One region of the Leuconostoc carnosum genome, then DNA from elsewhere that is predicted to be linked to it. Evidence: predicted binding sites of a transcription regulator. Region 1 holds the regulator's gene; each other region holds the start of a gene.
The links. Region 1 encodes LexA, which represses DNA repair genes until DNA is damaged. Its sites were predicted from a motif close to CNAACANNTGTTNG; they were not measured.
Positions count from the first base shown of each region.

Region 2: a site for LexA is predicted at 7,538-7,551, ahead of FGL89_RS00400 (DNA polymerase III subunit alpha). Genes of this name have one in related genera too.
Region 3: a site for LexA is predicted at 2,199-2,212, ahead of recA (recombinase RecA). Genes of this name have one in related genera too.

Region 1 covers NZ_CP042374.1:261,806-272,752, forward strand. Annotated here, with positions in the region: gene glyQ (glycine--tRNA ligase subunit alpha) at 1-116, opposite strand, end outside; gene frr (ribosome recycling factor) at 431-976, opposite strand; gene pyrH (UMP kinase) at 976-1,701, opposite strand; gene tsf (translation elongation factor Ts) at 1,857-2,732, opposite strand; gene rpsB (30S ribosomal protein S2) at 2,846-3,622, opposite strand; gene FGL89_RS01235 (GIY-YIG nuclease family protein) at 3,782-4,066, opposite strand; gene FGL89_RS01240 (tRNA1(Val) (adenine(37)-N6)-methyltransferase) at 4,063-4,827, opposite strand; gene FGL89_RS01245 (lysophospholipid acyltransferase family protein) at 4,890-5,537, shown strand; gene FGL89_RS01250 (YneF family protein) at 5,548-5,781, opposite strand; gene lexA (transcriptional repressor LexA) at 6,080-6,721, shown strand; gene pyrE (orotate phosphoribosyltransferase) at 6,770-7,405, opposite strand; gene pyrF (orotidine-5'-phosphate decarboxylase) at 7,406-8,098, opposite strand; gene carB (carbamoyl-phosphate synthase large subunit) at 8,189-10,947, opposite strand, start outside.
Region 2 covers NZ_CP042374.1:82,583-93,529, forward strand. Annotated here, with positions in the region: gene aroF (3-deoxy-7-phosphoheptulonate synthase) at 1-485, shown strand, start outside; gene aroB (3-dehydroquinate synthase) at 533-1,600, shown strand; gene aroC (chorismate synthase) at 1,652-2,830, shown strand; gene aroA (3-phosphoshikimate 1-carboxyvinyltransferase) at 2,848-4,143, shown strand; gene FGL89_RS00375 (prephenate dehydrogenase) at 4,140-5,000, shown strand; gene FGL89_RS00380 (shikimate kinase) at 4,993-5,793, shown strand; gene FGL89_RS00385 (hypothetical protein) at 5,790-6,344, shown strand; gene aroD (type I 3-dehydroquinate dehydratase) at 6,341-7,225, shown strand; gene FGL89_RS00395 (YjzD family protein) at 7,256-7,456, opposite strand; gene FGL89_RS00400 (DNA polymerase III subunit alpha) at 7,581-10,928, shown strand.
Region 3 covers NZ_CP042374.1:497,629-508,575, forward strand. Annotated here, with positions in the region: gene FGL89_RS02345 (phosphate ABC transporter substrate-binding protein) at 1-8, opposite strand, end outside; gene FGL89_RS02350 (response regulator transcription factor) at 184-876, opposite strand; gene recA (recombinase RecA) at 988-2,130, opposite strand; gene pgsA (CDP-diacylglycerol--glycerol-3-phosphate 3-phosphatidyltransferase) at 2,263-2,844, opposite strand; gene FGL89_RS02365 (helix-turn-helix domain-containing protein) at 2,855-3,736, opposite strand; gene yfmH (EF-P 5-aminopentanol modification-associated protein YfmH) at 3,750-5,021, opposite strand; gene yfmF (EF-P 5-aminopentanol modification-associated protein YfmF) at 5,023-6,285, opposite strand; gene cls (cardiolipin synthase) at 6,282-7,736, opposite strand; gene FGL89_RS02385 (amino acid ABC transporter substrate-binding protein) at 7,885-8,739, opposite strand; gene FGL89_RS02390 (amino acid ABC transporter ATP-binding protein) at 8,739-9,377, opposite strand; gene FGL89_RS02395 (amino acid ABC transporter permease) at 9,381-10,022, opposite strand; T-box leader at 10,207-10,430, opposite strand; gene mreD (rod shape-determining protein MreD) at 10,473-10,947, opposite strand, start outside.

The DNA of each region.
Region 1 (10,947 bases):
TGCGTTCCAGCCCCAACCTCATTATCATAAGCCTGCATCAAATTTGCACCTTGATTTGCCCAGTACTGTTGCAAATTTAAAATAATATCTTGAAGTGATAGTTTATTATTTGTCATTTTATTTTCCTTTTCTAAATAATTGTGCCATTGTAGCACCATTCTCATCTTTCCAGCAAAGCCATCCATCAGCTTTTTACAGCATCAAAAAAACCGCTGTAAACTATCCGATGTCAAAATGATTGACATCAGGACGCTTACGCGCGGTTCCACCTGATTTCCTGCATACACTGCAGACACTCGAATTGTCTGCTAACTCCATCATCGCCACATGACTTCAACGTTTACAAACTTTAATATCTATTATTATGCACTGTAACCATCAGTACGTCAAGCACTGATAAATAACAGTAATACTCATTACAATCTAGAAATCAAATTGTTAATAATTCTTTTTCTTTCTCAGTAGCAATCATATCAATTGCTTTGATATTATCATCTGTCAACTTCTGAATATCATCTTCTGCATTGCGAGCATCGTCTTCAGGAATTTCTTTATCCTTTTTAACACTATCCATTGCATCACGACGTACATTACGGACAGAGACTTTTGCCTTCTCTCCTTCAGCTTTTACTTGTTTTGCCAAGTCTTTACGACCTTCTTCAGTCATTTGTGGAATTGCTAATCGCACAACGTTACCATCTGATGCTGGATTCAACCCCAAATCAGAAACATTTATTGCTCGAATAATTTCATCTAAAACTGTTTTATCAAAAGGTGTGATTAGCAAAATACGTGCTTCAGGTACTGAAATTGAAGCAACCTGGTTTAATGGTGTCATTGCACCATAGTATTCTACTTCAATACGATCCAAGATGTGCGGATTTGCGCGTCCCGTACGAATACTGCCTAATTCCCGTTGCAATGCATCTTGTGCACCTTGCATACGTGTTTTAGCATCTGTTAAATCAAAAGCCATTACTTTCCTCCTGTAACTGTTGTACCAATATTTTCACCCAAAACTACTCGTTTTAGGTTGCCAGTTTTGTTTAAATTAAAGACCACAAGTGGCATATCATTATCCATTGACAATGAACTTGCCGTTGAATCCATAACTTTCAAGCCTTTTTTCAAAATATCTAAATGTGTCAATTCAGTAAACTTAACAGCATTAGTATTTTTGTTAGGATCAGAATCATAAATGCCATCAACACCATTCTTACCCATTAAGATAGCATCCGCATTAATTTCGTTTGCTCGTAATGCGGCTGTTGTATCTGTTGAGAAATAAGGTGAACCCGTACCTGCTGCAAAGATAACAATACGTCCTTTTTCCAAGTGACGAATAGCACGACCACGGATATATGGTTCAGCAATTTGTTGCATTGTAATTGCTGTTTGTACGCGCGTATCTACACCAGTACGTTCCAATGCATCCTGCAATACTAGCGCATTCATGGTTGTACCTAACATCCCAGTATAATCAGCACGTGAGCGTTCCATACCAATTTTTGAAGCAGGCTCCCCACGCCATAAATTACCACCACCAACTACGATAGCAATTTGTGTACCAAGGTCGTGCACCTCTTTTAAAGCCTTCGCAATTTCAGAAACCGTTTCCAGATCAATCCCTTGACCTTTCTCGCCAGCTAATGCTTCGCCGGAAAGTTTAATCAAAACGCGTTTGTACTTAATATCAGTCATGATTTACCTCATTTTCTATCTAATCAATTATACCAAAAATTGCCACAAAAAAAGTGCGTTATTTTATAACGCACTTTTCAGGAAATACCATTTCCGAGTCGCTGCGCTTTTTTACGTTAACGACGCATATTACCAGAAAATTGGTCACTTACGTCTTAACCTAATTGCTTAGCAACTTCTTCAGCCAAATCAGTCACTGTTTTTTCAATACCATCACCAACTTGATAACGAACAAATGACTTTACTGAACCATTTTTTGATTCGATAAACTGTGCAACAGTTTGATCACCATTCTTAACGAATGCTTGATCTAATAATGAAATCTCGGCCAAGAACTTCTTAATACGTCCTTCAACCATCTTTTCTTTGATATTATCAGGTTTACCAGCTAAGTCTTCAGAAGCGAGTTGCACTTCCCTTTCCTTATTAACTACTTCTGCTGGCACTTCTGAATCTGATACATATTGTGGTGCAATAGCGGCAACATGCATTGCAATATCTTTAGCAGCTTCTTCTGAAGCACCATCAACTACAACCAAAGCTGATATTGAACCGGCCAAGTGAGAATAGGCACCAAAGTTTTCTGAATCTGACTTTGTAACGAGTTCAAAACGACGCAACGTAATTTTTTCACCAGTGATTTGTGTTGTACCAATGATTTTATCATTCAAAGTTTGACCTGGTTCAACTTCTAATGCTAAAGCAGCTTCAACATCAGCAGGTGCAAATTCAACAATTGTATCAGCTACACACTTCAACAAATCATTAAATTCAGCATTACCCGCAACGAAATCAGTTTCAGAATTCAATTCAATAATTGCAGCTTTGTTACCTTGTACAGCAACATGCGTCATACCTTCAGCAGCAACACGGTCACCCTTCTTAGCGGCTTTAGCCATACCTTTTTCGCGGAGAAGGTCAATTGCCTTATCCAAATCACCTTCGGCCTCAACCAAGGCCTTCTTAGCATCCATCATACCAACAGATGTTTTATCACGTAATTCTTTTACTTGTGCAGCAGTAATTGCCATTGTATTGCTCCTCTAAAATATTGATATTTTTATTATAACATGTTCTGATCAAACAAAAATGCCGCTCCGCGTCCCAAACAGGTCCGCAGGAACGGCAAGTGTCATTAAAATAATTAGTTATTGCCTTCTTCAACAATGTTAGCAATTTCTTCGATAGATTCTGTGTTTTCGTCACCTTCAACAAAAGCATCTTCAGGGGCTGAATCTTCACCTTGACGACCTTCAACGATAGCGTCAGCCATCTTTGCAGTGATCAAACGTACAGCACGGATAGCATCATCATTTGCAGGAATCTTAACATCAACAACGTCTGGGTTAGCATTCGTGTCAATCATAGCCACAACAGGAATATTCAACATGTTGGCTTCCTTAACGGCAATTTCTTCCTTCTTAGGGTCAACAACAAACAATACATCTGGCAAACCAGGCATATCCTTGATACCACCCAAGAACTTATTCAACTTTTCACGTTGCTTATTTAGCAACACAACTTCTTTCTTAGGAAGTTGTTCGAAAGTACCATCTTCAGCCATTGCTTCCAAGTCCTTAAGACGTTGGATACGTGACTTGATTGTATTCCAGTTAGTCAAAGTGCCACCCAACCAACGGTGGTTGATGAAGTATTGACCAGCACGTGTTGCTTCTTCAGCAATAGCGTCTGAAGCTTGCTTCTTTGTACCAACAAACAAAACGTTGGCGCCATCAGCTGATGCGTTACGAATAAAGTTATAAGCTTCATCAACAAGCTTAACTGTTTTTTGTAAATCGATAATATGAATACCATTACGTTCTGTAAAGATGTATTCATCCATCTTTGGGTCCCAACGACGTGTTTGGTGACCGAAGTGAACTCCTGCTTCGAGGAGTTCTTTCATTGAAATAACTGCCATGTTATGGCCTCCTAGGTTTTTCCGCCGACAAATTCGACATTCATATTGACATTTCTGCACCTATATGAACTCGTCTGTCGTGTGTATTTATTGCAATTTGCAACAGCTAAAATTATACGTGATTTTCAAATTAAACGCAAGTATTTTTGTTAAATAAATTCAGTCATGGCGCCAAATACTTGGACTAATATCATGCATGATTAAAAATACTTCCTTTTTCGGTCGTGTCAATTTTTTAAAATTGGCTTCAGCATGTAGCGCCTCACTCTTTGTCTCAAATTGTTCTGAATAAATTAATCGTAGTGGATGCCTTGATTTTACACGCGTAAACTTGGCTCCTTTTCTTGCTTCGTGAACTTTAAAACGACGAGACACATCATCGGTAAAACCACCATAAAAATAGCCGTCAGCAGTATATAAAACATAAAAAAAGTAAGGTTTCATTTAGTCCATGACGCTCCATACAAAATTTCTTTTACTTCTGCAGTGTAATCGTTGGCCATCGTATAAGCTATAATCGGTGGTAAAATGCGAACGCCACCAGGGCGTCCAGATTTAATAGCTTCGACTAATACCATATTAGCTTCGCGATCAACTTTACCATAGACAAACCTTATGCGCTTAATCATCAATTTGCGTGCCGACAAGGCAGCAAATATATCACTTAATCGTTCTGGTCGGTGTACCATGTAAAATTTACCATTGTTTTTCAATAACTTATTTGCAACTTGTGCTAATCCAGGTAAATCAATCGTCAATTCATGTCTTGCTAATTCATAGTGTTCATCCTTATTTGTTTTTGTGGTTTCATTTAGCGGAAAATAGGGCGGATTCGAAAGTACAGTTTCCGCAGATCCGGGTGCAATATCATCGAAAATAGCTTTCATATCTGACTTTAAAACACTGACACGTTCTTCTAAACCGTTCATGACGATACTACGTGCTGCCATATCAGCTAATTCTGGTTGGATTTCTACTAGCTTAATCTTCCCAGTGACTTTTGGTGCGTAAAACAGACCAACTGCGCCAGTTCCAGCACCGAGATCTACTGTTAATCCAGCACCTTTTCCTTTAATTCCCGCAAAATGCGCTAGTAAAATGGCATCTAAAGAATACGAAAACATATCTGGATTTTGAATAATATGAATATTTTGTGCAGGCAGTCCATCAATTCGCTCGCCTTTGTTAAGAATTGGTTCAATCATTGTGAATTTCTCGCTTTATCGTGTAAAATACATAGAGATAGTTGATATGAGGTGAATAAATAATGAAGTTTTATGATTTTCTACGTGGTATTGCAGTTGGTCTGATTTGGTCAATTAACGGACGCATCAAATATATGAATCGAGACCGTATACCAGTAAATGACAATTATGTCTTAGTCGGTCCACACCGTAGTTGGTGGGATCCCATATGGTATGCTATTGCGGCATATCCTAAACATTTTATTTTCATGGCAAAAATTGAATTATTCAAATTCCGACCATTAGCTTGGTTGATTACGTCTGCTGGTGCATTTCCAGTTGACCGCAAAAACGTTAGCCCCAGTGTCATTAAAATTCCTGTTCGTGAACTTAAAACTGGGCAACGATCATTGATCATGTTCCCGTCAGGTTCCCGTCATGACAAAGACTTAAAGTCTGGTTCACTACTTATTGCACGTATGTCTGGTAAAGCTATAGTTCCCGCTGTTTATCAGGGTCCTGTGTTATTCCGTCAATTATTCAAACGTAATAACACAACAATTAATTTTGGTGAACCAATTGTATTTGATAAAAGTGAAAAGTTTAATGCTGAGAGCATTGCCAAATACACAAAAAAGATGCAAGATGCTTTTGATCAATTAGACCGTGAAATTGATCCCGATTGGCAATATGTCGATCCAAAAGAACAATCATCATCTGAAAAAAAATAAGCCACTAGGCTTATTTTTTTTGTGATTGAGCACTTTGTTGCTTCATTTGAGCCATCATTTGATTTAACTTCTTTTGTGATGGTTTCTGTCCCATTGACATCATCATTGACTTCATCATTTCTTCAGAGATGGGCGGATTTTTTGCCAAATAATTCTTCATTGAATTACGTGCCAGAAAGAAACCAGCCACTAACCCAAGAGCCAAAGCCAAGACAGCAATCAAGATCACAAATCCGATACCTATAGTCATAGTTTTCCCCTTAATTATTGTCTAAAAAGTATTATAACATAATTCAAGTTGTAGATACACCGCTAATTATCATCTTAATTTTTAATATTTTATGAAGGAAAAGTTGAGATATTTTCACTACTTATGAACGACAAAATCGTTCAAATCATATGTTTTATAAAGAAAATGTAAAGATTTAAAGTGAAATATTTATTAAAATATAAAATTAGCGAACAAACGTTTGATTTATATGATAAAGTTCGGTACAATACAATAAGAATATAAATAAATCAAGTAGGTAATTTAACCCATCATGGCAAACAATATTAAAGAAAGTAAACAACTACAAGTATTGCGCTTCATCCATGAAGCACAATTATCAAATGGTTATCCACCAACAGTGCGTGAAGTTGGTGAAGCAGTTGGTTTATCCTCATCATCTACAATTCATGGGCACATCGAACGTTTGGTTAAAAAGGGCTACTTACTCAAGGATGCTGCAAAACCACGTGCACGTGCAATTGAAGTAAGTGATGCCGGATTGGAAGCACTAGGATTATCAACAACTCCTGGTCGTATTCCTGTTCTTGGGCTTGTTACAGCAGGTACACCTGTTTTAGCAGTTGAAGAAGAAGCGACGGAGTTCTTCCCAATTCCCGATAATTTAATGCAATTTGATGGCGACATGTTCATGTTAAATGTTAAGGGAAACTCGATGGTCAATATCGGGATTCTAGATGGTGACAAGGTAATTGTTCGTAAGCAAGACAATGCCGACAACGGCGATGTTGTCGTTGCTATGAATGAAGATGACGAAGCCACTGTCAAACGCTTTTTCAGAGAAGCAGATCATTTCCGTTTACAACCAGAAAATGACGCCATGGCACCTATTATTTTAAACAATGTCTCAATTCTTGGTAAGGTCATTGGCCTTTACCGTGACGCTATTTATTAATATATTATAAAAAGAGGCTCGTTCAAAATTGAACGAGCCTCTTTTGATTTAATAATTGTACCAATCAGTGGGATTTTCTCGCCACACTTGTAAACTAGTATATTGTGAGGCATCAAGATGTCCACTATTAATAGCTTCTGTCACCATTTGTGAATATGTTGTTAGTGATTGATATGTTAATTTCGCAGCCGCGAAATTAACATCCGCGGCATCTAATTCATAAGAAAAGATTGCAATAACACCTATAACTTTACCACCTTCTGCTCGAACAGCCTCAGCTGCTTGCAAAACCGAACCACCGGTAGAAATTAAGTCATCAATCAAAACAACTTTTTTTCCTGAAACCGCTGCACCTTCTGTTTGTCGACCAGCCCCGTGATCCTTAGGCTTAGAACGAACATAAATCATTGGTTTTTTCAAAATATCCGCTACCCAAGCAGCATGAGGTATTCCTGCAGTAGCAACACCACCGATTACCTCAACATCATCATAGTGTTCCTTAATTAATGTAGCTAATCCGTTATAAATGTTTTCCCTAACTTCCGGGAAACCAATGGTCATACGATTATCAGTGTAAATCGGACTTTTAATACCTGAAGCCCATGTGAATGGTGTTGTTGGCGCAAATTTAACCGCCCCAATTTTTAATAGATCTCGTGCAACTTGTTTTGCATATTCGGTCATCTAGATACTCCATTCTGCTAATACACGTTGATAGGCTGCAACTGGTGTTTCAGCCTTGGTTATTGATCTGCCAACTACTAAACCAGTGGCCCCAAATTGGCGTGCTTGCGTTGGTGTTGTGATGCGTGCTTGATCATTTCCATCATCTCCAGCTAAACGAATACCTGGGGTAATTCTTAAAAAATTATCATGTGTTTGCTGCTTTATAATCTGTGCTTCAAAAGGTGAACTAATCGTACCATCAACACCTGCTTTTTGCGCCAATTTTGCTAAATGTAAGACACTTTCATTTAATGAAGCTGTTGTCAATTGTGTTTGCTGCATGTCTTCTTCAGAAAATGATGTTAGCTGTGTCACAGCCAATAATTTTAAATCTACCCCTTTATTTTCAACGGCTCGATGCAACATTTTTTCACCGCCAGCTGCATGTAAAGTTAAATATTGGACATCCAGCTTAGCAATACTAGCTACAGCTTGCCCAACCGTATTTGGTATATCATAGAGTTTCAAATCTAAAAAGATTGTGTATCCTTGTTGACGTAACTCTTTAACAAAATCCGGACCTTCAGCATAAAATAACGCCATACCAACCTTTAGAGCTGGCTTAGGAGAAATATCTTTAAATTGCGCTAAAAATTGTCGTGCCGTGATTGCATTAGGAAAATCTAATGCAATAAATACAGGATATACCATAATTTCTCCCACCATCCAATTGATTATTAGTCCTGTTTTGAACAGGACTTATGTGATGTCGCTTCTGAATATTGAACTCATATTAATAAATTACTTCATTTCACTTACCGTAAAACTTCTACTTTCCAGAACATCTAGAAAAGCACTGACCGTATCTAAAGCTGTAAATAATGGTACAGCATTTTCGATTGCAACTTGGCGAATTAACAAACCATCTGATTCTGCATGATCATCGGCTTGAGTCGTATTAACTACAACTTGAAGCGTCTGGCTGCGTAAAGCATGAAGTGAATTATTTTCAGATTCTGATATTTTATCTAGGATAGCAACTGGCAAATTTTCTGCCAATAAGGTAGCACCAGTTCCAGAGGTAGCATATAATGAGAAACCTAAATCAACAAAGCGTTTAGCCAAAGCAATTGTTTCATTCTTATCAGCATCGGCAACTGTAAATAACACATTTCCGTACTTTGGTACCTTAATATTAGAAGCTACAAATGCTTTATATAGCGCCTTGGGTAAGGTCGTATCTGATCCCATAACTTCACCTGTAGACTTCATTTCTGGTCCAAGTAACGAATCAACTTCCGGCAACTTTGTAAAGGAAAAAATAGGCGCTTTAACATGAACCATATCATCTGCTGGTACTAACCCTGTTTCAAATCCCATATCTGCAAGTTTTTCACCTAACATCACACGTGTAGCTAATTGTGCTAATGGTAAATGTGTCACTTTTGAAATAAAGGGCACCGTACGTGATGCACGCGGGTTGACTTCAATGACATAGGCTTTGTTTTCATGAATAACAAATTGCACATTCATCAGTCCAATTGTATTCATGGCTTTTGATAAAGCAATTGCAGCTTGAACAATCTGGTCTTGCACACGTTGTGATAAATATTGTGGTGGATACACCGACATTGAATCACCAGAATGCACACCTGCCCGTTCAATATGTTCCATAATACCAGGAATCACAGCCGTTTGACCATCTGACAAAACATCGACTTCTGCTTCTTGACCAACCAAATAAGAATCAATCAACACAGGATGATCATTTGATACTTTGACTGCACGCTGCATATAATCTTGCAATTCGTCATCAGAAGCAATAATTTCCATAGCTCGACCACCAAGTACATAAGAAGGTCTAATTAATACAGGATACCCAATCATTTGAGCAGCGGCTAAAGCACCTGCTACTGTTGTTGCAGTTTTCCCAAGTGGCTGTGGTAATTGTAGTGACTTGATGACTTGATCAAAAGCTTCACGATCTTCAGCACGATTCAAGTCTTCTACAGTTGTTCCTAATATGTGTACCCCGTTATCTACTAAAGGTTGGGCTAAATTAATAGCTGTTTGGCCACCAAATTGAACAACAACGCCCATTGGCTGTTCAACATCAATAACATTCAAAACATCTTCTAAAGTTAGCGGTTCAAAATATAATTTATCTGATATTGAGAAATCTGTTGACACCGTTTCAGGATTTGAATTCATAATAATAGCTTCATAACCAGCACGCTGAATTGCTTTCACTGCATGAACAGTTGCATAATCAAATTCAACACCTTGTCCAATTCGAATTGGACCTGAGCCTAGAACCAAAACCGACTTTTTATCTGATACAATCGATTCATTTTCATGTTCGTAAGTGGCGTAATAATAAGGTGTTTGCGATTCAAACTCAGCTGCCACCGTGTCAACCATTTTATAAACTGGCAACACATTATTTTCTTGGCGCAAATCACGAATATCTTTAGCAGTCATTTCCCAAAAGCCAGCGATTGTTTGATCAGCAAAGCCATTTTTCTTAGCGTACTTTAAATAATCTAGATCACCAATATGTTGTTTTAAATCTTCTTCAATTTCAATAATATGAACAAGTTTATCCAAGAAAAATTCGTCAATGCGTGTTTTTTCATGAATAACTTCATCCGAAATTCCACGCCGTAATAAGTCAGCAATCATAAACAGACGGTCATCTCGTGCTGGCATTAAAGCTTCAAGTAATTGTTGATCAGTCATATCACTAAAAGTAATATCATTAAGACCAATAGCACCAATTTCTAGTGAACGAACAGCTTTTAAGATGGCCTCTTCCATATTACGTCCGATAGCCATAACTTCGCCTGTTGCTTTCATTTGTGTACCCAAACGACGATCAGCAGTAGCAAATTTATCAAATGGCCAACGCGGAATTTTGACAACGACATAATCTAATGCTGGTTCAAATTCCGCTTTAGTTGTACCAGTAACTGGATTTGTAATTTCATCTAATGTCAAGCCAATCGCAATCTTAGCTGCCATTTTTGCAATTGGATAACCCGTTGCTTTTGATGCCAATGCTGATGAACGCGAGACACGCGGATTTACTTCAATAATGTAATATTTATACGATTCTGGATCAAGTGCCATCTGAATATTAACACCACCTTCAATCTTCAAAGCGCGAATAATTTTTAATGCAGCATCACGCATCATTTGCACTTCACGATCTGACAATGTTTGTACCGGAGCAGTAACAATTGAGTCACCAGTGTGAATACCAACTGGATCAAAGTTTTCCATCGAAGCGACAACTAAGGCATTGTCATGAGAATCACGCATGACTTCAAATTCAATCTCTTTAAATCCGGCAATAGAGCGTTCTATCAAAACTTGCGTGACTGGCGATAAATCTAAACCATTTGCTGCAATATCAAGCAATTGCTCATGTGTATCAGCAATTCCTCCACCTGTCCCACCTAAGGTATAAGCTGGTCGAACGATGACAGGATAGCCTTGCGTATCGGCAAAATCCATTGCTTCGTCCAAGGTTGTAGCAATCGTTGATTCAGGAATCGGCT
Region 2 (10,947 bases), 180 kb from region 1:
ATCGTTATACTGACATTTTCCAAGTTGGAACACGTAATATGCAAAATTTTGCGTTATTAAAAGCATTGGGTCAAAAGCGTAAGCCAGTTGTCTTGAAACGTGGTATGTCAGCAACAATTGATGATTTATTAAATGCCGCAGAATATATTGCCGCAGGTGGTAATGATCAAATTATTCTGATGGAACGTGGTATTCGAACTTATGATAATAAATATACACGTAATACGTTAGATGTATCAGCTATTCCAGTATTAAGAAGTTTGACACATTATCCAGTAATCGCTGATGCTTCACACGCCGCTGGTGTGTCTAAATTTGTTGAACCACTTGCATTAGCTGCCATTGCTGCTGGTGCACAAGGTTTGATGACCGAAATTCATGATGATCCAGCCCATGCTTTTGTTGATGGGGCACAGGCACTTACCCCAGCTCAGTTTTCACAATTGGCAGATAAGGCACGTAAAGTTCGTGAAGCTATTCAATAATAGGTAATTTTAAAACCACTTAGCTCAGTTAAGAAAGGAAGTCAATCATGTCGGTTGTCCATGTTGCTTTTAATGACAAGTCATATGACGTTAAAATTGATAATAATCTGCATACACAAATTGGGTCAGAAGTGGCCTCTGTTTGGACACCAAGAAAAATTGCCATATTAACAGATAGTAACGTTGGCCCGTTATATCTTGCTGACACGCAGGTACAATTAGAAAACGCTGGTTTTGAAGTTTTACCATTAGTTGTCCCAGCCGGTGAACAGTCCAAATCATTAGTTGTTGCCGGTGATTTAATTGGCCAATTAGCTGCGCATGGGTTTACACGAGGTGATGGTTTAATTGCTTTAGGTGGTGGTGTTGTTGGTGATTTAGGCGGTGTTGTCGCTTCTTTATATATGCGAGGCATTGCATTCATCCAAATAGCCACCTCACTGACTGCGCAAGTTGATTCATCAGTTGGCGGTAAAACAGCAGTAAATTTAGGTCAAACTAAAAATATTGCAGGTTCTTTCTATCAGCCAGATTTAGTGCTAGTCGATAGCACTTATTTGGATACATTAAGCAAGCGTGATCTTGTTGAAGGTTACGGTGAAGTAGTCAAGACATCAGCCTTAGATAGCCTAGATTTTTTTGCCTATACTGGCCAAATTAAATCAGTATCAGATATTTATCAACATGCTCAAGAATTATCACAGCGTTCAATTGCTTATAAAGCAAAAATTGTAATGGCTGATGAGAAAGAATCAGGGCAACGCCAATTCTTGAATTTTGGGCATACATTAGGGCATGCCATTGAATTGCTCGCGCACGGTGGATTACGGCATGGTGAAGCAGTAGCAATCGGTATGATAGCTATCACTGAAAAATTCGAACGTGATGGTGTGTCACCAAAAGGCTTAACGGAGGCAATCAGAACGCGATTAGTAGCAGTTGGATTACCTACTACTTCTGAGTTTATTGGTCAACCAGAGTTTTTCAATCACTTGATTAATGATAAGAAGAATCACGGTGGCACATTGAATTTGGTTGCTTTATCAGCAGTGGGGAAGCCAATTATTTTTAAGAAAAATGTTACTGATATGCCAGCATTTATTGAACAAAATTGAAAGGGAAAATCTGCCTAAAATTAATACATATAGACAGATTTATGATAAATAATGAAATACACAACAGCAGGCGAGAGCCATGGTCCAGAAGAAATTGCGGTAATTGAAGGCATACCTGCCGGATTACATATTACACAAGAAGATGTGGATTTTGAATTAGCGCGTCGTCAACGTGGTTATGGTCGAGGTGAGCGCCAAAAAATTGAAACGGATACGGTAACATTTTTAACTGGCGTTCGTCATCAAGAAACATTGGGTTCACCGATTACGCTAAATGTGCATAATGATGATCATAATAATTGGTCTAAAATTATGGCACCAAATGCACCAGCAACGTCAGAAAATACATTACGTAAAGTGTTACGTCCACGTCCTGGGCATGCTGATTTGGTGGGTGGTATCAAATACCGACATCATGATGATCTACGTAATGTGTTGGAAAGATCATCTGCACGTGAAACGACCATGCGTGTAGCAGTTGGTGCGGTAGCTAAAAAATTATTAGCAGAAATAGGCGTTGATGTGCATGGTTTTGTCGTCAATGTTGGCCCGGCAAAATCTAATTTAAATGAATTGACGAAGTATAAGTCCTTACAAGAATTACGAAATGTTACTGAAGGATTTGAGACACGTGCTTTGAACCAAGAAGCTGACGATGCAATTCGCGAAGTAATTGATAAGACGAAGCGTGATGCTAATACTGTTGGTGGTCAAGTACAAGTCATTGCAACCGGAATGCCAGTGGGAATAGGTTCTTATGTTTCTGCAGATGATAAATTAGATGGTAAAATTGCTCGAGCAATTGTAGGCATTAACGCGTTTAAAGGTGTGCAGTTCGGCGGTGGCTTTGATAATGCTGAAAAATATGGTGATCAAGTCATGGACGAAATTTTTTGGGACAAAGATAAGGGATTTTATCGCGGATCAGATAATTTAGGTGGCTTTGAAGGTGGAATGACAACCGGTGAAGCAATTGTTGTTCGTGGTGTTGTGAAGCCAATTCCGACATTATACCGACCTATGCAATCTGTAGACATTGACACACATGAAGATCACAAAGCGTCAATTGAACGATCGGACACAACCGCTGTGACTGCTGCAGCAGTTATTGCAGAGGCCATGGTTGCTATCGAATTAGCAAAAGCTGTTTTAGACAAGTTTGATGCAGATAGTATTGAACGTATGAAAGAACAAGTAGCTGTTTACCGTGCTGAAGTTAAAGCCTTTTAAAAATGAGGAAGTCATAAATGATTAAATTAGCTCATGCACCAAAAAAAGGTTTGCATGGAAAAATTAGTGTACCTGGAGACAAATCTATTTCTCATCGTGCGTTGATGTTTGGTGCTATAGCGACTGGTGTGACAGAGATTGAGAATTTTTTAACATCTGATGATGTGTTGCACACCATGGCTATTTTTCAAGCTCTTGGTGTATCTATCGAGCAAACAGGTACACATGTGCGTGTGGTTGGTAAAGGCATTACAAACTTTACAGCGCCTAAAACAGCACTTGATATGGGAAACTCAGGAACATCAACGCGTCTACTTATGGGTCTGCTAAGTCGTCAGCCATTTGATATGTCTATTATTGGTGATAGTTCATTAAGTAAGCGACCAATGCGCCGCGTTTTGACACCATTAGAACAGATGGGCGCAAAAATTAATTTATCCACTGAGGGGACCTTGCCAGGGATTATTCAAGCAAATAATCAGTTAAACGGTATGGTATATGAAATGCCCGTGGCATCAGCGCAAGTGAAAAGCGCGATATTATTAGCGGGGATGCAAGCTGAAGGTGAAACAACGATTATTGAAAAATTACCTTCTCGTGATCATACAGAACGTATGTTACAACAATTTGGTGGCAAAATTTCAACTAAAAATGGTATGATTACTATTTCGAAACAAGGTGTTCTAAAAGGGCAGCATGTTTTGGTGCCGTCTGATATTTCAAGTGCAGCTTTCTTCATCGTTGCGGGATTAATCACACCCAACTCAGAAATTACGATTGAAAAAGTTGGTATTAATCCGACGAGAGACGGTGTGTTAAAGCTCTTAAAACGTATGGGAGCCGAAATAGCGATTGCTAAGATACCAACTAGTGGGGAGCCACTTGCTGATATTACAGTTCGTACGCAAGCGCTGCATGGTATTCATATCACGGCAGCAGATATTCCTAGTGCAGTTGATGAATTACCAATTATTGCTTTAGCTGCTACACAAGCTGTAGGTGATACAATAATTACTGGTGCGGAAGAGTTGCGTGTTAAAGAAACTGACCGTATAGCAACTGTTGTGTCTGAATTGTCAAAACTTGGCGCTAGTATTGAAGCTCGCCCCGATGGCATGATTATTCACGGTCAGACACCGTTGGCTACAAGCCAAGATTCAACAGTATTAGAATCTTTTGGTGACCACCGTATAGCCATGATGAATGCAGTCGCAGCTTTAATTACCAAAGGAGATGTGACGTTAGTGGGTGAAGAGGCGATGCGTGTCTCTTACCCTAAATTTTTATCAGATTTAGCAAAGGTGATGCAATGAACATCGTTATTCAAGGATTAGGCGAGATGGGTGCTTCGTTAGCGTTGATTTTGAATCAAGTAGCAGATAATCATGTTATTGGTATTGATATCAACCAAAATACGTTGGATTATGCTATAAAACATCAGATTATTTCTGAAAGCGGGAGCGATTTAATAATGGTCGCTGACCGTGCAGACGTTATTATTTTGGCGACACCAATTAATGGTATCAAAGAAAGCCTAAAGCAACTAGCCGGAATAACGCTTAAGCCACAGGTGATTGTTACAGATGCTGGGTCAACCAAAAATGAAATTTTACAGGTTGCGAATAAAGTCTTAGTTGACACAGCTTTTATTGGTGGGCATGCAATGGCTGGAACGCATAAAAGTGGTGTTGCGGAAGCCAATAAGGATTTATACCAACAAGTACCATATTTTTTAATACCAAATCAAGTGGGCAAAGCCTATGTTGAGCGGTTGAAAAATATTTTCAAGCCGCTTGCCGCGGATTTTACAACAATTGACGTTGAAGCGCATGATCATTTAATGGCTATGATTAGTGATGTACCACATATCGCTGCGTTTGCTTTAATGAATACAGCAGTTAAACAATTAGGATCTTTTGATAATTTTGGCCGTTATGTTGCGGGAGGTTTTACAGATACGACGAGAATAGCGGCTAGTGATGCTAAATTGTGGACTGATATTTTGTTGAGCAATCGTGAGAGTGTGTTAGAAAATAATCAAGCTCTAATTGATGAGCTACAAGAAATTAATCAGACTATTGCTGATAATGATGCCAATAAACTGCAAGAGATGATTCAAACAGCACACGATGCACGACAAAATTTATTAAGTAGGAAACAGCATGAGTAAAGAACCTGATACATTAATGTTAGTTGGCTTCATGGGAGCTGGCAAAACAACAGTAGGTAAAGAAATTGCACGGCAACATCATTCAAAATTCATTGACATAGACTCGGAAATTGAGCGTGAAGCAGGGATGTCGATTCGAGCGATATTCCAAGAATATGGTGAGTCGGGTTTTCGTGATCTTGAAACAAAAGTGTTAGCTAATGTCCAAACTTTTGATGGTATTGTGGCTACTGGTGGCGGTGTAGTTGAACGTGAAGATAATATGGCTATTTTGCACGAATCTCCCGCAACTGTTATTTATTTACATGGTAATTTAGAAAGTACGATTGGTCGTTTACTTATTGAAGGCCAACGGCCTTTGCTGGAAGAAAAATCCGCGGCGGAATTTTTTAGATTATGGGCACAGCGCGATCCAAAGTATCAATCGGTGGCCAATTTTATGGTTGAAACGATTGGTAAAACACCGGAACGTATTGCTGCTGAGATTGTGGCATTGTTTAGTTCAAACGAGGATGAGTTAGCATTATTGCAATTACGTTCAGAAATTGATGCTTTTGATCGTCAGATTTTTGGTGTCATTGAAAAGCGGATGCAAACAGTTGAAGCAGTGGCAAAATATAAAGAGAAGTTTGGCATGCCAACTGTGCAACAGGGTCGCATGACTAAAATGCGAAAATTGCTAAAATATGATTTTGAGAATTCTGAAGATGTTACTGATGACATGATTGATAAAATTATGGCAATACTTACAGATGCGGCAATTAATAAAGAGAACAAACAGTTAAAACGATGAAATTACATACATTAGGGCCTGTCGGCACAGATTCAGAACGAGCAGCTCAGCATTACATGTCAACTCAAAAATTGATTTTACATCAAAGTTTTGAAGAAATATTGACGCATTTAGACGATTATCGCGGGGACCAAGTTTTGATGCCCGTTGCTTTTAGATCTAATATTTCGCCTGAATTAAATTGGGCAGATATTAATTATTTAGAGTGGGCTAAATTAGATATTGTGACAACTTTTGTCTTACCATTGATGCCATTGATCTTGATAGAAAATGAGACATATCAGCGTAATATTGCAGTGATACACGCAGCCACAGAAGGTCTAATGAAGCGTTACCTGCGCGCTAATGACTTGGATAATGCTTGGGGACCATCCGTTATTTTTGCGCCTAGTAAGCCTGTTGCCATGGCTGACTTTATTCATGATCAAAATCGGTTTACTATTATATCCGAAGATCAATTTTTAAAAACTACAGAAAGCAAAGATCCAAAATATCAGGTACAACAACAATTGAAGCCACAAATGATATGGGTCGTTTATCAAATAAAATGACATTACGTGAATTATTTAAATTACCAAAAAGTATTAATGAGAAGCCACTAATTGCAGTGCCGCTTACTTTGGGACCAAATGACAAATTGACCCCCTTTGCCAAAAAATTACAAGAGCAAAACCCAGACATTGTCGAGTGGCGGGCTGATTATATTGCTGATGACTTTAGTCAAGCAGTGATGTGGCAACAAGTCAAGGCTGGGGCACAAGCAGAATTGGCGCAAAAAGATGTTTCAGCCATGACAGAGGCTAAAATGCTATCCGAGATGGATAACGCACGTCAAGAATTTGATGCGACTTGGCCAGTCATGAATATGCAAATTATTAAAGAATTAACGGCATCGGTTTTTAACACAATTGGTAGTTTTCCAATTATTTTAACTTATCGTACGCAAGCACAAGGTGGTCAAGGGGAAATGACGTCAGTGGAATATGCGACTTTTATTGTAGCAGCATTACGATCAGGGTTTCATTTTACAGCAGTAGATGTTGAATATACCTTGGACTCTGAGTTACGTGACAAAGTGATTGATGTCGCACACGAGTTAGGTGTACCAGTCATCATATCGTATCATGATTTTAATCAAACACCTGATGTTAGCGCGTTAATTGCAGATATATCAAAAATGCCTGCTGATGTGGTTAAAATAGCTGTGATGCCAAACAAGGAACAAGATGTAACAGACTTGCTTCAGGCTACACGGGCAGCCACTATTCAGCAACCACTTATTACAATGAGTATGGGTGCTATTGGACAACGTTCACGCGTTGAAGGGTACAAATTTGGCTCAGAACTGACATTTGCTACTTTAGATGGGTTGCCGGTTAGCGCACCAGGTCAGGTAACAATTAGTGAGTTACTAGCTACTTGGACAAAATAAAAAAGGCGCAGAATATTTCGCGCCTTTTTATTATGATTCTGTGGCAGTTACTTCTTTAGGTGATGCTGAACCGGAAAGTGCTGGAATTGCATAAACAGCAATTTCACCAACAACAATCGCGATAATAGCTACTGTGATATAAGAATAACCACCATTTGTGAGCTGTGATACAATGTAACCCAAAATTTCACCAAAGATTGCTGACCAAACAGCAACAGTAATATATTTCATAATTGCACCTCTTTACAAAACTATCATACGCTTTTCAAAAAAAATCGCAACCCTTTTAACGCTTTTCATGTATAATAAAAGGGAACAAATTTTCGCGTTATATTGTGAAAACAGTGGAGATAATATGTACGCACCGTTACAAATTTTCAGTAGTTATAGTTTACTTAAAAATCCAAACACAATTGAACAAATCATTCAAACTGTAAAAGCACGAGGCTATCATGCTGTTACTTTGGCAGATATCAATGTGATGTATGGTGCTGTTGAGTTTTACCGCATCGCCAAAAAGTATGATATCAAGCCTTTATTTGGTTTGACATTACAAATTTATGGACTAGTCAACACCGCAACGTTATTTCCAGTTGTGCTCATTGCAGAGAATCAAGTAGGTTATCAGAATTTGATGTGGTTATCTTCTGCTAAAATGACGGCCAAAGCAGAAGATATGACATTTGCTATGATTGTCGACCATTTAGCAGGTATTAACGTCATTTTACCTGAGGATAGTGAATTAACACAACTTATTGCCTCAGCTTATGACGATACATCAACCTATTGGCAAGAATTAGTGTCACAAATTAATTCAAAATCATTATATATAGGCATTAATCCTGCCTTAGCACCTCAAATTAAAGCACGTTTGGCATCATTTGGCGAAGATAATCAGGCAAAATTAATTGCCTTAGATAATATTAACTATCTTAACCCAGAAGATGCTTTTACGACACAAGTTTTAAAAGCAATTGATGTTAACGTTAAATTAGAAGATATTAGAACACTTTCTCAAAAATTAGGCACACATGTTTTAAATGATTTTGACACCGTAAAAACTGCTTATTCAGCATCTGATGTGTTAAAAGCAGCTTACTTGAATAATGAGTTATTAGTTAGTAAGAGTGAAGTCACGATGTCATTTCAGCAAACTGCGGCCTTACCAACTTTCAAGTTGCCCGATGATGCGCATTCATCACGAGAATATTTATATGAACTTGCAAAAAAAGGTCTTCAAGAACGTTTAAATGATCAAAGCACGGCGAAGAATCATCAAATTTATGACGATCGCTTACAGTATGAGTTAGAAGTCATTGATGATTTAGGTTTTAACGATTATTTTTTGATAGTATGGGATATTGTAAATTTTGCTCATCAGCATAACATTCAAATGGGGGCAGGTCGAGGGTCTGCAGCTGGTTCATTAGTTGCCTATGTTTTGAAAATAACGGATGTGGATCCATTAGAATTTGGTTTGTTGTTTGAACGTTTTTTAAATCCAGAACGTGGGCAAATGCCAGATATTGATATTGATTGGCCAGATAATAAACGTGAAGATATACTTGTATATTTACATGATAGATATGGTCAACGAAATTTTGCACAAATTATTACATTTGGTACGCTAGCTGCAAAACAGGCATTACGTGATACAGCGCGTGTATTTGGTTTATCACAACAAATGATGAGTCGCATTAGTAATACGGTGCCACAAGGGAAGCAAGGACGTCGAGTTTTTATTGCAGATGCCTTAAAACAATCAACACGCTTACAAGATATACTAGCTGAAATTGACAATGGTGAGCTGTTATTGAAAGTTGCGCAACAAATCGAAGGATTACCCCGTAATTATTCGACACATGCTGCTGGGGTCGTATTAAGCCAAGATGCACTAGTTAAAACGTTACCGGTGCAAACAGGTACGGATGAGCGTTTACTAACACAGTTTGAAAAAGATCCAGTTGAAGCATTGGGGTTGTTGAAAATTGATGTTTTGGGTTTGTCTAATTTAACTATTTTGGCACAAACACTGTATTATGCTAGAGATATGTTGCCAGAACATTTTAATATTAGTAAAATCTCAGTCAACGATTCAGAAACGTTGCAATTATATGCTAAAGGAGATACCAACGGTATTTTCCAATTCGAGTCTGCTGGTATTAAAAATGTATTGCGACAATTAAAACCATCGACGTTTGAACATATTGTTGCGGTTAATGCCTTATATCGACCAGGTCCCAGTCAAAATATTGAAACATTTGTGAAACGGCGTCATGGCCGTGAAACGGCGACTATTCCAGATCCAAATTTGAAGACAATTCTAGCACCAACATTTGGCATTATTATCTATCAAGAGCAGGTTATGCTAGTGGCTGAAGCTTATGCCGGATTTAGCCTTGGTGAAGCGGACAATTTACGGGTGGCAATGTCTAAAAAAAAGCTAGATAAGATGGCAGCAATGCATGAACAGTTTGTAACTGGTGCCGTCCAATTAGGCCATGATGCGCAACAAGCTGAGCAGATATTTAACTATATTGATGAATTTGCAAATTATGGATTTAATCGTTCTCATGCTGTTGCTTATACAAAGTTATCTTTTGAATTGGCATACATGAAAGCCCATTATCCTTTGGCATTCTACAATGCGTTACTAAATGCTAATATTGGTTCATCTGAAAAAATCAGATTATATGTTACTGAAGCTAGAACACGACAAATTGAAATAAAAGCACCTCATATTAACCAATCTCACCGGTTTTGGTCTGAAAATATGCAGGCTTTGTGTATGGGATTGAATAATATTAAAGGTGTCCGAAGTGATTTTGTTACAGCTTTATTAGAAGAACGTCGCAATAATGGGCCATTTAAATCAATTCAGTCGTTTATTTATCGTTTGCCGGAAAAGTTCCGAAAAAGGGAAGTATTGTCGCAATTAGTTTATGCTGGCGCATTGGATCAGTTTGGCTATAACCGTCAAGAGTTATTGACTGCCCTTGACGACTTAATTGAAGCAGCAAGCTTTGGTGATTTAATTCTTAATGAGACGAAGATTAAAAAAGTCGAAGATATGCCTAGTACTGAAAAATTAACCTTTGAAAAAGAAGCTATTGGCGTTAATTTATCAGGACATCCATTAGATGTTTATGAATCAATGATTGCCAGTGAGCATCTGCAGCATATTGCTGATTTGACAAAAAAAGATCAAAAAGCGACTTTTGTTGGCATCATTGATAATATTCGGCAAACACGCACAAAAAAAGGTGATTTAATGGCTTTCGTTTCATTCTCAGATGTGACTGATACCATCAACGTGACAGTTTTTAGTCGTTTACTGACAAAAGTCAGTGATATTTTAAAAATTGGAACAATCGTTCAAGTTAATGGTAAGGTCGATAGTTATAACGACCGTTTATCAGTAGTTGCCAATCAAATTAATCCAGTGCAACAACCAGCACAAGTATCACCTGGGACTTGGTTTTTACAATTTGATCAAACTCACGATACACCCCAAAACCGCCAAAAAGTAATTGATATTTTAAAAAAATATCATGGAACTAATCCAGTGGTGATTCATTGGCAAAATACCGAAAAAACTCAGCAACTTGATGAAACATTTTGGTTGGGCGATGAAACCGCTATCATACTTGAATTGGCGCCATTATTAGGTTATGATAATGTTATTTTTAGAAGAAGTCATTGATAATTTGCCTTGTATAAAT
Region 3 (10,947 bases), 240 kb from region 1:
TTGTTCATAACGCATTCTCCCTTTTTATATCGCAGAAGTCTATATGATGTAAACAAGGTTTGTAGTAGCAGTTCTTGGTAACCGTTCCTTGTTTACAATTTATATACTACACACGCTATGTAAGAGAAAGCTTCATAAAACGGTCACTATTGTGTAAATAGATGTAAATGTGTCTTTACAAATCTACACAACCATCGTATAGCCAAAGCCACGTACAGTTTTGAGTAACTTTGGTGTCTTTGGATTACGCTCAATCTTTTCCCGTAAATTACTGATATGCATGTCAACCATGCGGCTTTCACCAGTGAATTCATAACCCCATACTGCTGTCAAAATTGTCTCACGATCAATCACACGTCCTAGCCGTTGGGCAAAATACAATAATAACTCATATTCTCGAGGTGTCAAAGTTAAGATCACACCATCTTTAGTCACTACTTTTTTACTATCATCAATCGTTAAATTTTGAATCTCAATCACATCAAGCTGTGTCGCATTCTGCTGTTTTGTTTGCTGCGAACGGCGTAACACGGCTTTTAGTCGGGCAATAACTTCACGTGGACTAAAAGGTTTGGTAATATAATCATCTGCACCTAATTCTAAACCAAAAATACGATCAAATTCATCACCCTTAGCTGTAATCAGAATTACTGGTGTGCTAATTTTATCTTGCCGTAAATTTTTTAATACTGTCATGCCATCCATCACTGGTAGCATCAAATCTAATAGAATAGCATCAAATGCCTGTTTAGAAGCAAGTTCGTAGGCTTGATCACCTGTTTCGGCTAAAGTGACGTCAAATCCATTTTGCTCTAGATTATACTTTAACAACGTTGCAATCGCTAATTCATCATCCACCACTAAAATACTTGTCATGACATGTATACACTTTAACGTATTAAAGTGCCATCCTCCATTTGTTTTCTTAATTGCATTGTAACAAAAAAAGGAGAAATGCCCTAGCACTTCTCCTTACCTTTACAGGATTTATACAATTGGTTCGTCAGTCAAATCATCATTATTCCCCAAATCCAATGTATCTGGTTCATCCACTGATTCTTCTGTTTCTGGTGCGACTTCAGTTGTACTACCATCACCGATACCAAAAATATCACGTACTTTAGCATAAATTTCTTGACGCATCTCGGCATTTTCAGGACTATCCAAAAATTCCTTCGCCTTTTCACGTCCTTGCCCTATTTTGACATCATCATAATAGTAGAATGCCCCAGCTTTACGGATAATTTCTGTATCAGCACCTAAATCAAGAATTTCCCCAGTTTGTGAAATTCCTTTTCCGTACATAATATCGACTTCAGCAACTTTAAATGGTGGTGCTACCTTATTTTTAACAACTTTGACCTTAGTTAAGTTTCCTGTAACATCTGTACCATCTTTAATTTGTGTTGATCGACGTACTTCTAAACGAATCGTTGAATAAAACTTTAGCGCACGACCACCAGGTGTTGTTTCAGGATTACCAAACATCACCCCAATCTTTTCACGGATTTGGTTAATAAAGATAGCAATCGTTCCTGTACGATTTAATGTACCGGCTAATTTACGTAACGCTTGACTCATTAAACGAGCTTGTAATCCGACATGGGCATCACCCATCTCGCCTTCAATTTCAGCCCTAGGCACCAATGCTGCAACTGAATCAATAACGATAATATCAACTGCTCCAGATTGTACCAAAGCATCGGCAATTTCCAATCCTTGTTCACCAGTATCTGGCTGTGATAACAATAATTCATCTTTATGAATGCCCAATGCTTCAGCATATTTAACATCTAAAGCGTTTTCAGCATCAATATACGCTGCTGTGCCACCAGCTTTTTGTACTTCAGCGACAGCATGCAATGCCAGTGTCGTTTTACCTGATGATTCTGGTCCATATATCTCAATAATACGACCCTTTGGATAACCACCAACACCAAGTGCAACATCTAATTTAACTGATCCTGATGGGTAAGTGTCCACTTGCGTTGTTGCGTTTTCACCCAACAACATCACAGACCCTTTCCCAAAGTTTTTTTCGATTTTCTTCAGTGCCTCATCAAGTGCTGCTTTGCGACCCTTAGCTTGGTTTTCTTTGTCTTCTTTTTTAGTCGTTTTTTTCGTTACCATTTGCGGCTAACTCCTTTTATCTTACTCAATCAGTTTACCTGTTTCTACTATAAAAAGCAAGCATTTATCGAACAATTGTTCGCACTACTTGCTCTCTGTATAGATGATACGAAAAATCAACGCAAGACACTTTTACATCCCATCAGAAAAAACATCGCGATTCTTCCAAAAATAATCAAGACCTGAATAAACAGTAAAAATAACAGCAATCCAAATTAAAATATGACCAATTGGCAAATGAATAGCAGCAAATGGCATATCTTTTAAGTACAAGAAAAAGATAGCAAACATTTGTGAAAATGTTTTAATTTTACCAGGCATTTGTGCTGCAAGTACTTTACCATTATTTTCAACAATAAGTGTACGAAGACCAGTAACGGCTAATTCTCGAATAATAATTACTGCAGTCATCCAAGCAGATACAACGTTAAAGCTGGTTAGAAAAATTAAGGCAGTCATCACTAACAGCTTATCTGCTAAAGGATCTGCAAATTTACCAAAATTAGTCACTAAATGTTGGCGCCGAGCAATTTGCCCGTCTAAAAAATCAGTAATTGAAGCAATGGCAAATACAATCGCCGCTATAATCCAATTCACAGGAATTGCCTCACCAGAAAAAAGGAGTGTAGCCCAATTATGTGGTACAGATAATACTAAAATAAAAACGGGTATTAAAACGATACGAAAAACTGTTAATTTATTAGGTAGATTCATTCTTTTTTTCTCACTTATCTAAGTTAAAAAGCACATTCCAAAACGGGGTTGCCGTGTCAAGTACGGTGACCTTTTGCCCATCAAATGTCATTGTTGCATTAACCACATTGGTAAATTGAACATTGACTGCTTCACTATCTGCCGGAATACTAATTGTTTGATCAGTTGTAACATTTTCATCTAATAAGACATTTGCGCCAACACTAACCTTAACATTAGTCCCTGTACCTCTTGCTGTAATTTTAACAGTGTGTTTTTTGCTTTCTTGACCTGATAGATTATAAATTGTAGTTTGTAATGCTGCATTTTGTTCTGGGGTTCCTAAATCTAATTTAGTGGCTGCCTTCTTCGCTGGTTTACGAGATGATGATGCACTAGAGGAGGATTCGCGTGCAGAAGACGAACTTGGCACAGTCGACGTCGATACTGATACATTGTCAGTATCGTTACTCGAATTTTGACTACCAATACCTATGTGCGTTAAAACAAACCAAATCATGATCAATACCACAACGACTAAAATGCCTAGCCAAATTGTGGGCATCATACCTGATATTCGCGACTTCGCGGTTTGACGATGATCAATTCCTGCACGCACAATCCCATCATTATCACGATGCGCACGACTCAAATCATGACTTCGAGAAATAGATTCAGGTGCTACTTCACCAAGTAAATCTTCGGGATTCAAACCTACAGCTAGTGCATATTGACGAATAAAGGCACGCACGTAAAAATCTCCCGGCAAAATGCTGAGATTATTATTTTCAATAGCATCCAGATAACGTACTTGTATTTTAGTCGTTGCTTGGATATCATCTAATGTTAAATTTTGATTCAGCCGAGCAGCTTTTAGCTGTTCCCCAATTTGATTTATTAAAGTTTCGTTCATGATTTTCCTATTATTATTTTTTCAAAATAAAACGTTTTAAAGTCGCATTTTGGTATATTTTTTTAGCGCTCTCTAATATATCATTATACGTTAACTCTTGTAATAACATCACTTTATCAAACAAATTCGTACCAAATAATGTATCATCCCCACGTAAAGCAATACTTTCTAGAGAATTAAGACGTTGAATACCTTCTCCCAATGTCGCGCGACGTAAGGCTTCAAATGTCTCTTCTTGGCGTGACAATACATCTTCATAGCTAGCCATTTGATTTGAAATTGCTTTCGTTAATAGCTCATACTCAGTTGTTTCAGAGAAAAAACTAACAAATTGATAACCATGAAGTAAATCAAAAGAGGTTGTAAATTCCGTATCAATGATACCTTTATTATACAGGTTTTGGTACCAGTCTGTCTGCTCTCCAAATAACATATCAGCTAGAATGTCAGTTGCTAAAATGAACTTCGTGGCTTCTGAACCAGTTAATTGCGTACCTTCTAACCGAATACCTAAAGCAATCTTGGGTCGAGATACATCAAATGATTGAATGACTTCTTTTTTTCTAGACACAGTAATTGGCGCTTCAAAACGTGTCACGGCAACATTTTCAAATTGTTTACTCTCTTGATTAGCCCGAATGACTGACAATGCCTCAACTGGGTCAAAACAACCAACTAATTGTAAAGTCAACTGATTTGGTTGATAAAATGCTCGATGAATACTATAAAGCAGTTGGGGCGTGATTTTTGAAATTGATTGCTTCGTACCAGCAATATCCTCAGCCAACGGCGAATCAGGATACAATAGTTGCAACAAACCCATATACACTGCCCAATTCGCATCATCATCATACATTTGAATTTCTTGACCAATAATCCCTTGCTCTTTAGCAATTGTTTGGTCACTAAAATACGGTGTCTGCACAAAATCTAATAAATGTGTCACAGCTAATTTCAAATTTTGTGTTGTCGAGAACAAATAACTCGTCTGGAAAGCATTAGTAAATGCATTCGCATCTGCTCCCAACTCGCCAAAACGTGTAAAAGCATCACTATGCTCTTTTTCAAAAAGTTTATGCTCTAAAAAATGTGCCGTACCAGCAGGTACCGTGATGGGTGCTTCGTCATTAATTTGAAATTGACGATCCAAGGAGCCAAATGGCGTAGTAATAACAGCAAATGTTTTGTGATAATTTCGTTTTGGTATCATGATCACTTTCAACCCATTAGCTAGTGTTTCAGTAATCACTTTTTCTTTAAATTGTTTATAATTTTTTTCTATCATATTAACCTTTGGGCAGCAATATAAACCGGCTTTGCAGCGTTAATTGTTGAGCGAGTTCAGCAACTTGAACAGGTGTAACAGCAGAAACCTCAGCTACCCATTGTGCTACTGGGGTTTCACGTTGTGTTAGCAAACGTGAAAATACAAGTTCAATTTCACTTGCTGGTGAGTCTTGTTGGCTGAGATAATCATTAATCAGACTCGTTTTAATCGCTGCTAATGTTTCTTCACTAAAATTGCCATTTTGAATATCTGCAATTTGTTCTGCAATCATGCTTTCTGTTTGAGCAATTTTAGCTTTATCCAATCCAGCAGCTACCGTAATAAAACCAGTATCATTTTGCCAGCGTGAATAAATACTATAAGCCAATGACTCTTTCTCACGTACGTTGGTAAATAACTTTGATAAGGGTGAGCCACCGAACAAGGTATTGAAAACCAAGGCGACAAAACGTCTAGGATCGTCAGGTGATAAGTTCAAGTGATAACCTAAAGTTAAAATGGCTTGGTTAATATCTGGTTGTTTTTCAGATAATTCATCCACTGAAGTATGAACCGGTTGCCGATAAAATGGCTTCAATTGACGTGGTTCACGTTGCTTAAGCGGCCAATATTCTAACTCTGACAATACTTGCATTTCATCAATATCGCCGAAAACGATAATGTTCATTGTATCATGGTTAATCATATCCTGATATGCATCGTATACATCGCTAGCAGTTAATTTCGCAACATCTGCTACAACACCTGATGATAATACCCGCATCTCAGGCGTGGTATAAGTTAACTGACGCAGCTTAGTCACAGCGTAGCGTCGCTTATCATCCATTAAACTTGACAATTCATTAACCAAACTCTGTCGCTCTTTTTCAAAAGTTTCTTGATCAAATTGTGCCCCATCAGCTAATGGATTGAAAATCATTTCTCTTAAAAATGAAAAAGCATCATGGAGTAAATACGATGTATTTTCAAGATAAACCGGTGCAGGTAACTGCATACTATATCTCACATGATGTGTTTGTCCAAAGCGCATAACATCAGTTTCATACTGTGCACCATATAAATCAATCGTCTTTTGCGCAACAGCTTGTTGATTTCGATAAATTTTAGAGCTCACTGCAGTTAAATAAGATAATAAAGAACGCGAAGATACACTATCTGTCTGCAACGGCGCTGCAAAATCAACTGCAATGTGCAATGTTTTAAATTGTGTTGTTGGCAGAACGACAAGGTTCACGCCAGATTTAAGTTGTATTTTTTTCATAAAATTGGTGAGAATAGACGACTAAATTTTTGTAAACAAGTCATCCAAAATGATTGCCTTTCGAAATCTTCAATTGTTAATAATGTAGCGTGTTGCATATCGTTCTCAAATAAATTTTCTAATTGTACAGCAATATCTGGGTCATAAATAAATGCATTTGCTTCAAAATTCAAAGCAAATGAGCGAATATCCATGTTAGCTGAACCAACGGTACTAATTTCATGGTCAATTATGACAACTTTACTATGTAAAAATCCACCATCATATCGATAAACTTCCGCTCCGAGTTCGATTAATTCTCTAGCATAATATTGTGTTGCTCGATAGACAAGCGGATGATCCGGTTTGTTTGGGATTGCTAGTCTGACGCGTACACCTGACATAATAGCCATTTGTAAGGTTTCTAGAATAGCTGCATCTGGTATGAAGTATGGTGTTTCAATTGTAATTTCTTCGCGTGCAGAAGCGAACATGCGCATAAAACCTTGTTTAATTTGCTTTAAATCATTATCAGGTCCACTTGAAACAATTTGAACCATTGCACGACCAGGTAATTCTGTAATTTCTGGAAAATAATCAACTGTTTGAGTGAGTAATTCTTGAGCTGGTGCAGTAGCATTCCAATCCATTAAAAAACGGCTCTGTAATGATAGTACGGCGTCACCGTGAATCCGAATATGTGTATCACGCCAATGACCAAATTTTTTAAACTTGCTTAAATATTGGTCTCCAACGTTGAAACCACCAATATAACCCACATTACCATCAATAATAGCTATTTTACGGTGATTTCGAAAGTTAAATCGTATAGTCAATAATTGAAAATGGCGCATTAAAAATGGTTCTGCCACACCACCAGCATCACGTAATCTTTTATACATGTCATGATGTTGACCACGCGAGCCATATTGATCAAAAATCACACGTACTTCAACACCTTGACCAGCTTTTTGTGTTAATAAATCAACGAGTTGATTGCCAATCTCATCATCATAAATTGTAAAATATTCTAAATGGATGTGGCTAGTAGCTTTTTTAATGTCGTCAAATAGTGCTGCAAATTTATCTTTACCATTACTGTAAATATTAATTTCATTACCACGTGTTAGGACTGCATCATCTGATGTTAGAAATAAATTCACTAGTTCAGATGCTGAATCAGGAATTGGTAATAACTGTTCAATTGCTTCTAATTGCTGACGCTGATTTTCTGCAATTTGTTCTAACCCACGTTGTTCTTGTGTGCGTAAACGAAAGATTTTTTTATTAGATATGCGGCTACCCACCAGAAAGAAAATAAAGAAGCCTACAACAGGCATCAATATTAACACTAACAACCATGCCCAAATTGTTGCAATATCACGTTTTTGACTGAAAACAGCAATTATAGCAACAGCTGTATTACCTAACAAAATAAGCCATAAAACGATTAGAACGGAATTTTCTAGCATGTCACTCCCTATCTACTATTTTCATAATACTACTAGTTTACCATTTTTTACATTATTTTATATCAAATAATCAATTATATAATTAAGCACAAAAAAGCAATTAGCATTGTCACCAGACAACCTTAATTGCTTATTAAAACGTATTCAATTACTTTGAAAACCACTTATCTTCTATCTCATTCATACGACCGTCAGCCTTAAATGCGGCCAATGTTTTGTTAACAGCACGACGCAATCCATTGTCCGATTTTCGGAAACCGACACCAGTTTGGTCAACCGGAAAGTCACCAACCGTTATTGTATAATTTTTTGGATTTGGCTGGTGGGCAACATAATACCTTGCATAGTCTTCATCAATTAATAAACCATCAATACGTCCAGCATTCAAATCATTAAACGCTTTATCAAACGTATCGTAACCAACGACTTTTTGGTCTTTTACATACTGCTTTAATACCTTTGGATACTTACTAAAGCCTTCATCACCACTTGATGCTGTTTGATCACCAAGAACTTTATCTTTCATATCAGTAAAATGATTAATATTATTCTTTTTGAGCGTTACAAGTACTTGTGTCGCATTGTGGTAAGTTTCAGAAAAAGCGACCTGCTTTTCTCGTGCAGCTGTCTTAGTATAGCCATTCCAAATGGCATCGATGTTTCCTGTGTTTAATTCTGTTTCTTTCATTGACCAATCAATTGGTTGCCATTTAACCGTGATACCCATTGTTTTAAATACCGCATTTGCTAAGTCAACATCAAATCCTATAAGTTTTCCATTTTTATCACGAAATCCCATCGGTACAAAGGTATCATCTAGACCAATTGTAATTTGTTTTGTCTTTTTAATACGATTCCACTCATCAACTTGAGATGTTGTTTGATTATTTTGTGATGTCTTCTTTGAATTTTCATTTAGTCCAATTGCAACCCAACCAATCAATGCAAAGAATATGAGAGCGACAATTGTATTAACTATAATTTTCTTTTTCTTTGTTACCATTAACGTTGTACCTCCGTTGCAAAATCAAACACGCGATCTGACACCATCTCTGCAAAAGTTTGATCGTGAGTGATAATGAGTTGTGTCACCCCTTGCCCTTTTAACGTTTGCACGATGTCACCGACTTGCTTGGTAGCCACTTCATCCAAACCACTGGTTGGTTCATCATAAGCTAATATTTGCGGATTCATAGCCAATGCACGGGCAATAGCCACGCGTTGTTTTTGTCCACCAGATAATTGATATGGATATAAATCAGCTTTGTCCAGCATACCTAAAGTCGTCAAAATATTGTTTGCTTGTTGCCGTGCTACAACTTTATCTGTTTTTCTAACATTAATGGGTGCTAGTGTAATATTTTCTATCACAGTATATTGCGGAAAAAGGTTAAAGTCTTGAAAAATCAAACCAACTTTAGCATCAAAGCGTGTGCCGTCTACTGGCAGCTCATCACCATTAAGCATAATATGACCAGAATTAGCTGTTTCTAACCCGGCTAAAATTTTAATTAAGGTTGTTTTACCAATACCTGATGGGCCAACAATGCTTAACACCTCGCCATCGTTAACCGTTAAATTCAAATCTCTAAAAATTGTATTCGTATCATATTTTTTGGTTAATTTTTTAATTTCTAACATAGCTTATCTCCAAATATTTAAACGTTTTTCGCTACGGCGCAATGCCACTGTGACAATTGCTGTCATGAGTAAATAAATCAAGCCAACCAACAAATATGGTAATAATGTCACATCACGACTCGCTGCAATGTTTCCCGCACGCAGAATATCTCCTAAGCCAATTACATAGACTAATGACGTATCTTTAACTAAATTAATCACTTCATTTCCAAACGATGGCACAATAATTTTAATCACCTGTGGCAGGATAATCTTGAAAAAAGTTTGAAATTTATTAAAACCAAGCACTTTTGCAGCATCATATTGTCCACGTGGCATTGACTGTAGTCCACCACGGAAAATTTCTGCTAAATAAGCGGCATAGTTAATAATAAAAGCAATCACTGCTGCTTCAAATCTTGGAAACGTGATGCCTATCATACCCAAACCATAATAAACGAAAATCAGCTGTAATAATAGTGGCGTTCCACGCATAATCCAAATATAGCCATTAATAATCCAACGAATCGTAAAATAAGGTGACTTCATGCCTAATGAAACAATAATTCCTAAGGGCACCGAGCCAATAATGGTTAGGAAAAATACACCTAGTGTCATTTTCAAGCCGGCTAATAAGCTTGGCAATATTTCCATCAAATAATTCATCTTTATCTCCTTCTAACTGACAACATTAATTTCATTTTTTTGATTAAAAAAATCCTCCTGCAAAATTAATTACAAGAGGACGCTTGAGCGTGATACCACCTCAGATTTTGATTTTGCTCACACAAAACCACTCTGTCAGTCTTTCCACCCAAAATAAGAAAACGCCCTCTAAATACAGTCGTATTTAGAGGGCGTTTTTCCGCGGTGCCACCTCTTGATTATATAACTATCACTAGTTACATCTCAGTCAGTCAAAAGACTGTATGCGGTAACGGGCATTCCCGATATGACCTACTCAATTCAATCACACACTCGCAGATGTGTTTCGTTTAATATAACCGTTTGCTCGCACTAACCACAAACTCTCTGAAGGATACATTAACCTACTCTTCTACTCAACGTTTTTTAATATATTTCTTATTATATTCTTTTCAAGTTATTTGTCAAGAACTATCTCAAAAATTGAAATAGCGACCAAACAGGATAATAACCGACTGCGGCAATCATTACGTTTAAAATAACCGTCGGCATCACTTCAAATAACATAAATGCCGTTAAACCAACACTTGATACACCTGTAATAAAACCTGCCACATAAGTGACCAACAGATAAACAATCAGACCAACTAAAAACATAAATAATCCACTTAATAGGCGCTCATCTAATACTTTATGAAGCTGCATCATGACAGCCACTGAACTAACAAATGCTAATGTATATGTCCCAAAAATACCAGTATAATACATATCAAACAGCACGCCAATTAAGATGACATATAACCAGAATGGCATATCTGTTTCAGCATCAAATTGTACAGCGTAAAATAACCATCCTAGGGTTAATACAGGTAGTATATGCCATGGAAACGCAGTAAATATACCACCCATTCCAGACATTAAACTACCATCAACAAATAATAAAAAC